DNA from 2 places in the Kluyvera sp. 142486 genome. Region 2 is predicted to be linked to the other one. Evidence: riboswitches for the same ligand, from Rfam matches in the RefSeq annotation. Region 2 holds a riboswitch; the other holds the start of a gene.
What was found. Region 2 has a riboswitch for thiamine pyrophosphate ahead of thiB (thiamine ABC transporter substrate binding subunit). Riboswitches for the same ligand answer to the same signal wherever they lie in the genome.
Positions count from the first base shown of each region.

Region 1: linked by a shared signal. The riboswitch ahead of thiM (hydroxyethylthiazole kinase) and the one ahead of thiB (thiamine ABC transporter substrate binding subunit) in region 2 are both predicted to bind thiamine pyrophosphate.

Region 1 is NZ_JBKHUI010000005.1:70,553-78,356, forward strand. Features, by position in the region: gene ACLGE8_RS07630 (mandelate racemase family protein) at 1-1,083, opposite strand, end outside; gene ACLGE8_RS07635 (protoglobin domain-containing protein) at 1,405-1,944, opposite strand; gene ACLGE8_RS07640 (roadblock/LC7 domain-containing protein) at 1,941-2,315, opposite strand; gene fbaB (class I fructose-bisphosphate aldolase) at 2,754-3,806, opposite strand; gene thiD (bifunctional hydroxymethylpyrimidine kinase/phosphomethylpyrimidine kinase) at 3,952-4,752, opposite strand; gene thiM (hydroxyethylthiazole kinase) at 4,749-5,534, opposite strand; TPP riboswitch at 5,569-5,665, opposite strand; gene ACLGE8_RS07660 (hypothetical protein) at 6,001-7,179, shown strand; gene ACLGE8_RS07665 (diguanylate cyclase domain-containing protein) at 7,289-7,804, opposite strand, start outside.
Region 2 is NZ_JBKHUI010000009.1:140,517-148,320, forward strand. Features, by position in the region: gene ACLGE8_RS12035 (sugar efflux transporter) at 45-1,223, opposite strand; gene sgrT (glucose uptake inhibitor SgrT) at 1,307-1,444, opposite strand; gene sgrR (HTH-type transcriptional regulator SgrR) at 1,543-3,198, shown strand; TPP riboswitch at 3,234-3,334, shown strand; gene thiB (thiamine ABC transporter substrate binding subunit) at 3,365-4,348, shown strand; gene thiP (thiamine/thiamine pyrophosphate ABC transporter permease ThiP) at 4,324-5,934, shown strand; gene thiQ (thiamine ABC transporter ATP-binding protein ThiQ) at 5,918-6,616, shown strand; gene ACLGE8_RS12065 (DedA family protein) at 6,654-7,421, opposite strand; gene araC (arabinose operon transcriptional regulator AraC) at 7,551-7,804, opposite strand, start outside.

The DNA.
Region 1 (7,804 bases), on a different contig from region 2:
CAGGTGAACATAACCATCGGCGTCCATCGGGTCGACGATGCTGTTCAGATAGGCCGCTGGCTGGTCGTAGTCGAGGAACGGGTGCAGCAGGCCACGCTCATACCAGCGACAGTTGCGAATGGCGCCAATCACCGCCAGGCTCGCCGCGCCGTTACCGTGTACTTCGCAGTCCATACCGAACGACTCCGCCAGCGCGGCCACCTTCATGGTTGGCGTAATGCCGCCCACGCCGTTGGCGCCCGCGCGCAGAATGTCGCACGCTCCGGCTTTCACCCAGTCGGCACGGCTGTGATGTTTACCGCCGAAACTCTCCGGCCCGATGATCGGAATAGAGAGGTTTTCAGCCAGCCACGCATAAGAGGACATGCTGTCTTCTTCCATTGGCTCTTCGAACCAGGCAAAGTTGAGTTTTTCCAGCTCTTTACCAATCCACAGCGCTTCGGTGCGGCTGTACCAGTGGTAACCATCAATCATCAGGTCGATATCCGGGCCGACCGCTTCACGGACCGCAGCGCAGGCTTTGATATCCATTTTTGGGTTTGGCGCGAACGAGACCGGCGGCATCCAGGTATGCAGCTTGATGGCTTTATAGCCGCGCGCAACCAGCGTTTCGGCAAAGGCCGCGTACTCTTCCGGCGTGGACAGTCCGCCTTCGAGGTCGTCGCCGCACATGGTGCTGCCGTAGGCCGGTACTTTATCGCGATAGCCGCCCAGCAGCTTGTAAACCGGCATATTGAGCTTACGCCCAATGAGATCCCACAGCGCTTGCTCAACGAAGGAGAGCGCGCGTTCGGTCAGTTGATGCGCGCTACCGCGCTGCCAATGCACCAGATCCTGCCAGATACGTTCGCGGTCGAACGGGTCCTGACCTACCAGCACCTTGCGGAAGAAGGTGTTGACGACGAACGGACGTACGATTTCCGGCGGCGCAAAGGAGTAGCCCTTGCTGCCGTCGTCGGCGGTAATGGTCAGCATCGCCATTTTGGCCATGCTTTCTGGCCCCGGATGTGAGTGTCCGGCGCTGTCGGAGACGCGGCGCGTAGGATGCTGGAAAACGGTGACATTTACAGATTCAATTTTCATTAAGTGTCCTTTATACAACATGCTACATGGCGATTAATTCGCCACGGGTCTGTGTAAAACACGGTTCCGGTAATACGGTTTTAGGGAATTGAAAAGGCGTTTCATCAATAATCTAAGCACAAAATAGCATCACTTCCACGGACAATCTCCGCTAACACCGGGCTGTTTTTTGGGCATGCGCACGAGAGTGCGTGATAGTTTTCACAAAAAGAAGGGGAACTGTGAACTGGCGCAAGGGGAAAAACGGCATCGCGATAGCCATGCCGCCCGGCAAATAATTACCCTGTACCAGGCAGCATGGCACGTTTATACGCTTAGAACTTAGTACTGATCCTGCAACAGTCGACGCGCCAGCGTAGGGCTGCCGCCGACCAATTGAGTGAGGTGATTTAATTGCGTGTTGTCATAAGCCTGGCTGAAGGTTGCAACATCCAGCGCCAGAATCTTCAGGAAGGCGTTCACGCCCTGTGGACCTCTGCTGTGCGCCACTTCAACGCCGTATTGCTGAAGAATATCAAACATCGCCAGCGGGTAACGTACCGGTAACCCGATACGCACGTGCGCCATGCCAATACGTAAACAGTTACTGGCATATTCCCGATCATACACACCGCAAAAAAGCTGCACAAACCAGTTAGCCAACGTTTTCTTCAATGCCGAAACATCTTGAATAAACTCGCTGGCCATTGGGTTATTCACCAGTCGCTCATAAAATGCTTCCACCAATGCTGGTGAAATATTACGGGCATCATCTTGCATTGATTTCAGCAAAGCGCACTCTTCCGGTGTTATTTGAAGAAAGGCTAAAAGATCATCGACAATTTGCTCTTCTTTTACACTCCAGCACATCATCTCTTTCATGCCAGCATCTCCTGTTGGTTTATCTCCCCAATACAGCGAGAGGCCATTAAATTAATCATTGCAATATTACAATCGTGAGTTGTGATTACGGCCAAAGAATAAGACTCCGTCAAACGATAGACCAGCACCCGGCCTTTTGGCCCAGAGAAGCTTAATTCATCGCTGACGCCGAGTTTTAACACAGCGCCAATGCTGGTTGCCACGCCGAGCACCGTTGATATTTGTACAGAAATACGATTTAAGCCAACGTCATGGCTATAGCCGGTATACGCGATTAAGTCTCCATCTTTTGAGCTAACAAGAACGCAGTTTCCATCAGGGATATTTGATGATAGCGTTTCTATCGCCTGCTCCAACAATACTTTATCCATTATAATTCCCTTTGCGAATATAAGACATGGCAATAAATATTTAATCAATATGGCAAAGTGACTTTAGCACCTGCATACTTGAATAATATTCAAAATTAAAATGAATTATCGACAACAATAATTTAACTCTATTGGTTTAACGCCTCCGCTAACCTAAAGCAGTAAAATAACAGTCAATCGTGCATTCCTCAACAATCTCGTACGCAAAAGTAATGCACAGTCAACATATTTATTACCAATATAATAAATATTATAGATTATTAACCAAATTCAACGTGGATATAAATACAAAAAATAATAAAAATTCAATAATTCATATAAAAATACGCTTTCCCGCTTATCGATTTACCCACAGACGGTTAACGCATAAAAAAAGCGTACAGCCTGAACTGTACGCTTTTGGTCTGAAAACGGTCTCCTGCATTCACGTTTCCGGCATCAGGCGATGGTGACCTTATTGTCGAGGTAGACATCCTGAACGGCGTTGATCAACTGCACGCCATCGGCCATCGATTTTTTGAAGGCTTTACGGCCAAGAATCAGACCCATACCGCCCGCGCGTTTGTTGATAACCGCCGTACGCACCGCGTCCGTAAGATCGGTTTCACCGCCCGCCGCGCCGCCGGAGTTAATCAACCCGGCACGGCCCATATAGCAGTTCGCCAGCTGGTAGCGCACCAGGTCGATTGGATTATCGCTGGTCAGTTTGCTATAGACACGTTCGTCGGTATAGCCGAAGTTCACCGCTTTATAGCCGCCGTTGTTCTCGGCCATTTTCTGCTTCACGATATCGGCGCCGATGGTGGCGGCCAGATGGTTGGCCTGCCCGGTCAAGTCAGCGGAAACGTGGTAATCCACGCCATCTTTTTTAAACGCCGGGTTACGCAGATAGGCCCACAGCACGGTGACCAGCCCCAACTCATGGGCGCGCTCAAAAGCGGCAGAGATCTCCTCAATCTGACGACGAGACTCTTCCGAGCCAAAATAGATGGTCGCCCCCACCGCTACCGCGCCCATATTGAACGCCTGCTCAACGCTGGCATACAGCGTCTGATCGAAGGTGTTCGGGTAGCTTAAGGTTTCGTTGTGGTTCAGTTTGACGAGGAACGGGATGCGGTGCGCGTAGCGGCGAGAGACCGAGGCCAGCACGCCATAGGTGGAAGCCACGCAGTTACAGCCCGCTTCAATCGCCAGTTCAACAATGTTTTTCGGGTCAAAATAGAGCGGGTTGGCGGCAAACGAGGCCCCGGCCGAATGCTCAACGCCCTGGTCAACCGGCAGAATCGATAGATAGCCCGTACCCGCCAGACGCCCGGTATTGTAGAGGGTCTGCATATTTCGCAGTACGGCAGGCGGACGGTTGTTATCCACCATTACCCGGTCAACGTAGTCGTGGCCGGGCAGATAGAGTTGGTCGGCTGGAATGGTCATACAACGATGCTGTAAAAGGCTGTCGGCGTCTTTGCCAAGCAACTGCGCAATATCAGTCATAGCTATGCTCCCGTAAGCGCCGACATCATGTCGGCTGGATATCCTGCTCAACACTTTTGAGCAGGATAAGCCTGGTACCGGGAGTGTGGAATGTCCAACTTTTAGCAGATTTTAAGCACAACCAACTGGCACGCTGGCCGGACAGTTACCACCACTCGTGGAAATGGTGCACCGGCCCAATACCTTCGCCTACCTGTAAGGTATCGGCCTGCGCCAGCGCCTGCGACAGCCAGGCTTTGGCGACAGGAACCGTCTCCTGCCAGCTTGCGTGGCGCGGCCTCAATGCCGCCAGCGCCGCCGACAGCGTACAGCCCGTGCCGTGGGTATTTTTGGTCACCACGCGCGGGGCGGTGAAACGCATTTCTCCCTCGGCGGTAAACAGCCAATCGGGGCTTTCAGCATCATCAAGATGGCCGCCTTTCATCAGCACCGCTTCGCAGCCGAGCGCTCGCAGCGCTCGTCCCTGCTCCAGCATTTCACGCTCGTTACGAGCATGCGGCGTATCAAGCAGCGCCGCGGCCTCCGGCAGGTTTGGCGTGATCAGAGAGACCTGCGGTAGCAGGCGCTGGCGCAGCGTCTCAACGGCGGATGGGGAAAGCAGCGGGTCACCGCTTTTAGCCAGCATCACCGTATCCAGCACCACGTTCTGGATATGATAGCGTTGCAGGCGCTCGGCCACGGCCTCAACGATATCCGTCTCCGCCAGCATGCCAATTTTGGTGGTGTCGATGCGCACATCGCTGAACACGGAGTCGAGTTGCGCGGCGACAAAGTCAGGTTCAATACGATAAACCGACTGCACGCCACGGGTGTTCTGCGCCACCAGCGCGGTGATGACAGAACAGCCGTAGGCGCCAAGCGCCGAGAAGGTTTTCAGGTCGGCCTGAATACCCGCGCCGCCGCTAGGATCGGTTCCGGCAATCGTCAGTGCATTAATACGTTTCATACCGCGACCTCCCCGTGCATCACGTACAAGGCATCGAGAAACGCGGGAACAAAGCTGCCCGGCCCTCGTCCCTGCGCAGCAATCTGCCCCGCCCGCTTCATCACCGCGCAGGCCCCCGCGACGTTCAGCAAGCGGTCGCCAGGTAAAGCACAGCTCGCTGCCACGACGGCCGAGAGCGCGCAACCGGTGCCGACCACACGAGTCATCAATGGGGAACCACCGTTCACCGCCAGCGTTCGTTCACCGTCGGTGACATAATCAACCTCGCCGGTCACCGCAACAATCGCCCCGCTTTGGCGCGCCAGTTTCTGCGCCGCCGGCAGCGCCGCCACAGCGGTATCTGTGGTATCCACACCGCGCCCACCCTGGCTTTCGCCCGCCAGCGCCATTATTTCTGAGGCATTGCCACGAATTGCCGCCGGGCTCATCTGCACCAGTTCGCGGCAGAAATCACTGCGCAGCGTCAACGCGCCTACCGCCACTGGATCGAGCACCCACGGCGTTCTCGCCCGGTTCGCGCTCTCCACCGCCGCCCGCATCGCCTGCGCACGAGGCTGGGTTAAGGTGCCGACGTTAATCAATAATGCGCTGGCAATGGCCGAGAACTGCGCGGCTTCACCGGGATCAATAACCATTGCTGGCGATGCGCCGAGCGCCAGCAGCACGTTGGCGGTAAAGGTCTGGACGACATCGTTAGTCATACAGTGAACAAGGGGAGAATGTTGCTGCAGAAGGTGTACGGTGTGCGCAAATTGCGCGGGACTTAGCAGGTCGGCTTGCATGGTTTGCTCCTGCCAAAACGCGAAGAAGCAATGACCAGACGGTCTCTGACTTCCCTACGCTGGCATTATCCAGATCAGGTGGTACGGGTTTTTCTCAGCCTTCACAAGGAAGGGCACCCCGAGTCAAATTGGTTATAAAACAATAATTTATAAACAACAAAGTTGTAGTTACTTAGTGTAACCGGGGGCATGGATGAGGCGCAAGAAATTTCGATTAATCACATCTCGAATAGCGTAATCATGTAATAGGCACTTGCATGACATTTATAGACTTTTATCTTCCTCTTTAGAGGCTTTTTAATTTTTTTAACTACACGAAAGTTTTTATTTCGAAGTGATAGGAAAAGATTGGAAGAAAGCTATTAACTTTCCTAAGATACTTCATACCCTAGCAAGCAACCTTATCCTGTAAGGGAAACCATTACACAATCATTGTGTGACTCTGCTTCTAATGGCAGGACTACACATGGAGGGGGTTCCACGTTTTATCATGGCTACAGCAAGTGCTATCAATAAAATTACCAAAATGCTCGCCCTGGCTTTCAGGAATGCAAATATGGAAGAAGCGACTACCTCTTTCCGTATGGCAAAAAAGAAAATGGAGGGTGAAGGTATAACCTATGAACAGCTATTTAATGTTGAAATCTATGAAGGCGCGGCCCCCTCTCATAATTCTAGCCAACGTGAAACCGAGTTAGTAGAAAAATATAATCAACTCCTTCAACGAGCTAAACAACTCAAGACAGAGTTAGAGATAGCGACATCTTCTGGCTCAGCTTCTGCTGAATTACATCAGGTAAAAGCGGAATTAGAAAATGCTTACGATCAGATGAGTAACCAGACTAACGAAATCGTACGCTTGCGTAGGGAGTTACATTATAAAAAATACACCCTCAAAAATTTAGCGACCTGGATGACTATCGGGGGGGTAGTAGCATTCTTTATCGGGATGAGCAACAGCGGCACTAAAACCGTGTATGTAGATCGACCTGTACCAACCACAGCGCCTGCTACGGTTCCTGTAAATCATTCTAGCGAGTCTAATGATGAGAGCGAGGCCGTTATTGATAATTTAGCTAAGCAGGCCCCTGTAGTACTTCCTACCGCAGTTAAAACCTGGACATTGTCTTACGGCGCTATTAATAGCAAAGGGGCGATGATTCCTCTTGTCATCACTCAATATAGCGATGGTACGATTAAAGATAATACAGGTGAAGAGTTCAACAAGCCGGGTGGAAGCACTTTCTATGCTGATAACGATTATAAATTCTCTATCAACGGTAAAGAGTTTTTAACCGATAATACACCTCCCGGTATTGCTGCAAGATTTCTCCCCAACCAGGTTAAACAAGACTTGAATAAAGCCATCAACAACGGTTGTGATGTCTACATGACATCTTATGATGGCAAATTAATTAGTCTGGCGATCTGTAAGAACTTTATGTTTTTCAACGACGTTAATAATTATGGTGAGGTTAAGAAATACACTTACGACAGTATTAATGAAAATGGTGAAATGAAATATATTAAAGATGACAGTAACAAATACATCATCGCCAAAGGCATTAGTCTTTTCATCAACGATCGCAATGCCAATAATATTATTTATTCTTTCCGTGGCAATGCCGTTTTCAAAATAAATTAGCCAATGAACCATTCCGTTACTTCAGCGATGACACCTCGTTGATTAATACACGGAGGTATGCCAGTCGAAGTACAATGAAGAACATCCATAATAGATTGGTTTCAATGGATTAATGATGATTAAACCGCTGCGTTTTCCCCTGTTTCGCTAAATACATCGCTTTGTCGGCATAGTCGAGAAGCTGGCGCTCATCTCTGCCATGCTCAGGATAACAGGCAATCCCAATGCTGGGTTCGATAGTCAACATATGGCCCTGCAGGCTGAAAGGCGTGTTGAAGGCGTCATCAATTTTTTTAGCAACCCGCGCCGCATATTCAGGCGACAACGCTCCCTGAATCAACACCACAAACTCATCGCCGCCGATGCGCGCGACGGTATCCGATTCACGTATACACCGCTTTAGACGTACAGCGGTCTCTTGCAGCAGAAGATCGCCCATGCCGTGGCCCAGCGTATCGTTAACCTGCTTAAATTTGTCGAGATCGATAAACAGCAGCGCCACTTGCCCATCTTCGCGACGTACCGTCGCCAGCGTTGTTTTCAGGCGATCGTACAACAGACTGCGGTTTGGCAGGTCGGTAAGTTGATCATACTGTGCCATATGCTGCAATCGGGCCTGCATCTG
Region 2 (7,804 bases):
CGGCGTAGCCCGGCCGAGCGCATCGACGCCGGGACTGCACCACACTAAACGTCCTTCACCCGCCCGGTCATCACCAGCGTCACCACTGAAATCCCAGCAATCACCCAGTACACCGAGAAGTGGCCAAAGCTCTGCGCCAGCGCACCCTGAATAATCCCCGCCAGAATCACCCCGGTTGAAATGCTGTTGGTAAACAGCGTGGTTGCGGCCCCCGCACGACCCGGCATCAGGTCCTGGAACCACAGCATACCAATCCCGGCGACAATACCGATAAACACCGCGTTGAACAGCTGGAGCACCAGCAGCGATGTGTGGCTGTGGAAGAAAATCAATCCGACGTAGAACAGCACTCCGGCGGCCACCGCCGTTACCATCATCCGCCGCTTACCAAAGCGCTTCACATAGTAACCCGCGAGGATCATCGCCGGAATTTCCAGCCCCGCCGCCGTGCCCATCAGGATCCCCGCCAGGCTATCCGGCAGGCCGAGATCGCTGCTGATCCACAACGGCATGTCGATGATATACATGGTGTTGCAGGTCCACATCAGCGTGGAAGCGATAAACAGCATCCGCACGTTGCTATCTTTCCAGCCGCTAATCTGGTTCTGTACCACGTCGGTGGGCTGTTCGACCCTCGCCACCGACGGTAGCGTCAGGGCGATCAGCGCCAGGCTGATGACGAAAATGGCGGCAGCAATGGAAAACATGGCGGTAAAGCCATAGTTGAGCGCCAGCATAAAGGCCAGCGGCGGGCCAATCACCCACGCCAGCGACAGTTGCGCACGCATTACCGAACTGAACATCACCACTTCGCGCGCCGAGCTATCGGCATATTCGCGCGCCAGCGCGAACAGCTGCGGCATAGCGGCGTTGGCGATCGAGGCCAGCAGCACACCGCAGGTAATCAGCGTCAGGTAGTGGCGGTTGAAGGCGAAGAGCAGCGCGTTACCCACCGCCATCAGGCAGCAGAACATGATCAGCTTACGGCGATCGCCCCGGTTATCGGATCGTTTTGCCAGCCCGAGGCTGACGACTATCCCGGCGATGGCGTTGACGGTGTAGAACAGCCCTACCCAAAACGGCTGTGCCCCGACCTCACGACTAAGAAACAGGCTCAGCGTCGGTGCCTGCAAAGCGCCCGCTATCCCCATCATAAATGCCACCAGCATAAAGGCGGCATACACACCGTTGAGACGTCGTCCCATCGTCATTAACCAGAGCATCAGAAATCCTTTCGCAAAAGAATAAAAAAAAGCCAGCAGATGATACCTGCTGGCAAATACTCAGTCACACATGATTAGGCGAATTAATACTCAGAGGTCGGGTTCGTAACTTCCCACTGCATCAGATAGTTCAGCACTTCAAGCCGCTGTGCAGTCGCCTGACGGGCCAGCCAGGAAACATTTTTGGTGGCAGAGAAATAACGCCGGTAGAACTGATACATGGTGACCTCCTCATTTCCCCTTCGCTTCATCGAAATCAATTATTGGCTTAATATAGGGATTAATAAATTGCTGAGTTTTTATCAGGAGTTCCCCTTTTATGCCTTCAGGTCGATTACAGCAGCAGTTCATCCGTTTGTGGCAGTGCTGTGAGGGAAAATCACAGGAAACCACGCTCAACGCACTGGCCGAGCTGCTGAGCTGCTCCCGCCGCCATATGCGCACGCTGTTAAACACCATGGAGGCGCGCGGATGGTTGACCTGGGAGGCGGAAGCCGGGCGCGGTAAGCGCTCTAAGCTGACTTTCCTCTATACCGGGCTGGCGCTTCAGCAGCAGCGCGCGGAAGACCTGCTTGAGCAGGATAGGATCGATCAACTGGTGCAACTGGTCGGTGACAAGGCTGCGGTGCGTCAGATGCTGGTGTCACATCTGGGCCGCAGCTTCCGTCAGGGGCGACATATTCTGCGGGTGCTTTACTACCGTCCTATGCGTAATTTGCTGCCGGGAACAGCGCTCCGGCGCTCGGAAACCCATATTGCGCGGCAAATCTTCAGCGCGCTGACCCGGGTAAATGAGGTAAATGGGGAACTAGAAGCGGATATTGCGCATCATTGGCAGGCCATATCCCCATTACACTGGCGTTTTTACTTGCGTCCCGGCATTCATTTTCATCACGGCCGCGAACTGGAGATGGACGACGTTATCAGTTCACTGCATCGCAGCATGACGCTGTCGCTCTTTTCCAACATCACGCGCATTCATTCCCCTACCGCCTGGACGCTCGATGTCCATCTGAGCGAGCCCGACCGCTGGCTGCCATGGCTGCTGGGCCAGGTATCAGCGATGATTCTGCCGCGTGAGTGGCAATCGCTCAGCGATTTCTCGCGCATGCCGGTGGGTACCGGGCCGTATGCCGTCGCCCGCAACAATCAAAACCAGCTGAAGATTCATGCGTTTGATGACTATTTCGGTTTCCGGGCGCTGATTGACGAGGTGAACGTTTGGGTGCTGCCGGAAATCAGCGACGAGCCGAACGGCGGCCTGACGCTTCAGGGTACCACCCAGAGCGAAAAAGCGGTGGAAAGCCGCCTCGAAGAGGGCTGCTACTATCTGCTGTTTGACGCGCGCAGTTCACGCGGCAACAACCCGGCGGTACGTCAGTGGCTGAGCCACATTTTCCACCCGAACAACCTGCTGTATCACGCGGGCGAGCAGCACCAGAGCCACTGGTTCCCGGCCTACGGCCTGCTGCCCCGATGGCACCATGCCCGCAGCCACGCCTGCGAGAAACCGGCAGGTCTTGAGTCGGTCACCCTCACCTACTACCGCGATCACGTTGAACACCGGACGATCGGTCAGATCATGGAAGCGCTGCTGGCGGCCCATCAGGTCAAACTGGTTATTCAGGAAGTGGATTACGACGAGTGGCATCGCGGGGAAGTGGTCAGCGATATTTGGCTGAACAGCGCCAACTTTACGCTACCGCTCGACTTCTCGATCTTTGCCTACCTTTATGAAGTGCCGCTGATCCGCCACTGTATTCCCATCGACTGGGAGCAGGACGCGCAGCGCTGGCGCATAGGAGAACTTTCACTGCCCGACTGGTGCCAAAGTCTGCTGGCAAATCAGTCCATTGTACCGCTGATCCACCACTGGCTGATGCTACAAGGCCAGCGCAGTATGCGCGGCGTTCGCATGAACACCCTGGGCTGGTTCGACTTTAAATCGGCCTGGTTTGCACCGCCGGATCCTTAAGGCTTTTGATTTATTCACGTAATCATTACAATGTGCCGTTCTCAACGGGGTGCTGCGCCGAGTGCGCGAGCTGAGAAAATACCCGTCGAACCTGATCCGGATAATCCCGGCGAAGGGATTTGAGGCTAACTCAAAATCCTTTGCCACCATTTTATAAAGGTGCAAAGTGCTCAAAAAATTACTCCCCCTGCTGGTGCTGGTTGCCGCTCCGGCCCTCGCCAAACCTGTACTGACTGTCTACACCTATGATTCCTTTGCCGCCGACTGGGGCCCTGGCCCGGCGGTGAAAAAAGCGTTTGAAGCCGACTGCAATTGCGAGCTGAAGTACGTGGCGCTGGAAGACGGCGTTTCGCTGCTCAACCGTCTGCGCATGGAAGGCAAAAACAGCAAAGCCGACGTGGTGCTGGGGCTGGATAACAACCTGCTGCAGGCAGCAACCGACACCAAGCTGTTTGCTAAAAGCAACGTTCCCGCCACCGCCGTTACCGTACCGGGCGGCTGGAACAACGACACCTTCGTGCCGTTCGACTACGGTTACTTCGCCTTCGTCTACGATAAAAACAAGCTGAAGAACCCGCCGAAAAGCCTGAAGGAACTGGTTGAGAGCGACCAGAAATGGCGCGTAATTTATGAAGACCCACGCACCAGCACGCCGGGCCTTGGCCTGCTGCTGTGGATGCAAAAACTCTACGGTGACAAAGCCCCGGAAGCCTGGCAGAAACTGGCGGCGAAAACGGTCACCGTCACCAAAGGCTGGAGTGAAGCCTACGGTCTGTTCCTGAAAGGGGAAAGCGACCTGGTGCTGAGCTACACCACCTCTCCGGCGTACCACATTATCGACGAAAAGAAGGACAACTACGCGGCGGCGAACTTTAGCGAAGGCCACTATCTGCAGGTGGAAGTGGCAGCGAAAACCGCAGCCAGCAAACAGCAGAAACTGGCTGACGAGTTCCTGAAGTTTATGGTCTCTCCGGCCTTCCAGAACACCATTCCAACCGGCAACTGGATGTATCCGGTGACCAACGTCACGCTGCCAGAAGGCTTTAATGGCCTGGTGAAACCGCAAACTGCGCTGGAATTCACCCCGCAGCAGGTGGCCTCCGAACGTCAAAACTGGATTAACGCATGGCTTCGCGCAGCCAGCCGCTAATCCCTCGCTGGCTGTATCCAGGGCTGACGGCAACCACGCTGATGGTTGCCGTCGCGCTGGCGGCGTTTCTGGCGCTGTGGCTAAACGCGCCGGAAACGTCGTGGTCAACGCTGCTCGGCGATAGCTATCTGTGGCACGTGGTGCGTTTCTCCTTCTGGCAGGCGTTCCTGTCGGCGCTGCTGTCGGTCGTCCCCGCGATTTTCCTTGCCCGGGCGCTTTACCGACGGCGTTTCCCAGGCCGCACGCTGCTGCTGCGGTTGTGCGCGATGACGCTGATTCTCCCGGTGCTGGTCGCCGTCTTCGGCATTCTGAGCGTATACGGTCGCCAGGGCTGGCTGGCCCAGCTTTTTGCCTGGCTTGGCTGGCAGTGGAGCTTCTCGCCCTACGGCCTGCAGGGCATTTTGCTGGCGCACGTCTTCTTTAATATGCCAATGGCGACCCGTCTGCTATTACAGGCGCTGGAGCAGATCCCCGGCGAGCAGCGCCAGCTTGCTGCTCAACTGGGAATGCGCGGCTCCCCGTTCTTCCGTCTGGTGGAGTGGCCGTGGATGCGTCGGCAGATCCTGCCCATCGCCACCCTGATTTTCATGCTCTGCTTCGCCAGCTTTGCCACCGTGCTTTCACTCGGCGGCGGGCCTTCCGCGACGACCATCGAGCTGGCTATCTACCAGTCGCTGAATTTTGATTATGATCCGGCACGCGCAGCGATGCTGGCGCTGATTCAGATGGGGTGTTGTCTGATGCTGGTGCTATTAAGCCAACGATTAAGCCGGGCGATTGCCGTCGGCAACAGCCACGTTCACGGCTGGCGCGACCCGGATGACCGCTGGCACAGCCGGGTAACCGACACACTGTTGATTCTCCTCACCCTGCTGCTGCTGCTGCCCCCGCTGCTGGCGGTGGTGGTTGACGGCATCAACCCATCCATGTTCCAGGTCTTTACCCAGCCGGTACTTTGGCAAGCGCTGGGCACCTCGTTACGCATCGCCATTGCCGCCGGAGTTATCTGCGTGGCGCTAACCATGATGCTGCTGTGGAGCAGCCGCGAGCTGCGCGCCCGCAACCAGCCGCTGGCCGGGCAGGCAATCGAGCTGAGCGGTATGCTGATCCTCGCCATGCCGGGTATCGTACTGGCGACCGGCTTCTTTCTGCTACTCAACAATACCGTCGGTCTACCCGACTCCGCCGACGGCATTGTGATTTTCACCAACGCCCTGATGGCGGTACCTTATGCCCTCAAGGTGCTGGAAACGCCGATGCGCGATATTACCGCCCGTTACAGCATTCTGTGCGAATCGCTGGGGCTTTCTGGTTTTAATCGCCTGAAGGTGGTTGAACTGCGCGCCCTGAAACGCCCACTGGCGCAGGCGCTGGCCTTTGCCTGCGTGCTGTCGATTGGTGATTTCGGCGTGGTGGCGCTGTTCGGCAATGAGAATTTCCGTACGCTGCCGTTTTATCTCTACCAGCAAATCGGCGCCTACCGCAGCCAGGATGGCGCGGTCACCGCGTTGATTTTGCTGCTGCTCTGCTTCCTGCTGTTCACCGTTATTGAAAAGTTACCCGGACGCCATGCTAAAACTGAATGATGTCACCTGGCTTTACCAGCACCTGCCGATGCGCTTTAGCACCTCGATTGCTCAGGGCGAAAAAGTGGCTATTCTCGGCCCCAGCGGCGCGGGGAAATCGACGCTGCTGAACCTGATTGCCGGCTTTCTGACGCCCGCCAGCGGCACATTGATGCTTGAAGGCCGGGTGCATACCCATACGCCACCGTCGCAGCGCCCGGTGTCGATGTTATTTCAGGAAAACAATCTCTTCAGCCATCTGACCGTACGCCAGAACATAGGGCTGGGCATGAGTCCACGCCTGGCGCTCACCGCTGAGCAACAGCGAAAATTACAGGTGATTGCCGGGCAGATGGGCATTGAGTCGATGCTGGACAGGCTGCCAGGAGAACTCTCCGGCGGGCAACGCCAACGCGCCGCGTTGGCGCGTTGTCTGGTACGCGAGCAGCCGATTTTACTGCTGGATGAACCCTTTTCAGCGCTCGACCCGGCGCTGCGTCAGGAGATGCTACAGCTGGTTGATGAAGTGTGTCAGCGGCAAAACTTAACGTTGCTGATGGTTTCACACAGCGTCGAGGATGCGGCAAGGATTGCGCCGCGCGCGATGGTGGTCGCGGAAGGGCGTATCGCCTGGGATGGCGACACGCAGGCGTTATTGAGCGGGAAAGCCAGCGCGTCTGCGCTGCTGGGGATTCGGGCGTGATGTTCTGCCGGATGGCGGCTGCGCCTTATCCGGCACACTACAGCCCCACAACCTTCCGCAAAATCTCGATATATACCGGCATCAGCGGGTGGCGAATCACGCTCACCAGCGCCACCACACCTACACCCAGCATCAGCGGCGCCAGCAGCAGCAGGCGCTGGCGCGTTAACAGCGCGCTCAGGCGATCGTGATTCTCTTTTGCGCTGCGCCATAAGCGCCAGCAGAGCCACGCCGCCAGCCACAGCAGCAGCGCCGCCGCCAGCAGCAGCCATTTAAAGCTCGCGCTGTGCTCATCCGCAGGAATGTCGATAGCTGCCCCGGCGAGAATACCGGGCAGGAAGTAGAGCGGCGGCCACAGCAGGCAGCCAATAATATTAGGGGTAATAAACTTAGAAACCGGTAGGTCAAGCATACCGGCGACCATCGGCACTAGCGGGCGCGTTGGGCCGACGAAACGCCCTACCAAAATGGTGAACATGCTGTGCTGATGGAGCGCATGCTCGGTTTTATCCAGCAGCGCCTTGTTTTTCTTCATAAATGACCAGCGGTGCAGCGGCTTTTTAAAGCGCCAGCCCAGCCAGAAAGAGACCCAATCGCCCAGCAGGCAGCCAATAATGCCCACCAGCCACGCCTGCCAGAAGTTCACCTCACCGCTGCCGATAAGCGCGCCCAGCCCCGCCATCATCACGGTCCCCGGCAGAATCAACCCGACCAGCGCCAGAGATTCCAGAAACGCCACCAGTGCCACCGCAATCAGCGAATAGGTCGTGGACTGAGTAATAAAGTGTTCCAGCAGTGCTTGCATAGTGTGTCCGGTTTGAAAACGAAGCAGGGATTCTCCAGAGCGTCTCCCCCATCGTCAAGCCTTCAATTGTCTTTAGAGTTTACTGGCAAAGACAAAAACCAACACACCGCATTTCCTTTTCTTTACTTTTTATTCACATCCCGCGCGGAATTCGCTGGGGCTCGCGCCGGTGCATTTTTTAAATACGCGGGAGAAATAGAGCTGATCCTCAAAGCCAACGTTGCGCCCCACCGTGGCGATAGGCATGCGCGTGGTACTGAGCAGCAGTTTAGCCTGGCTGATGCGCTGATCCTCGCGCCAGCTCAGCACGCTCACCCCAAGCTGCTGGCGGAATAGATGCGACAGACGCGACGGCGACAGGCACACGTGCTGCGCGACGCTGG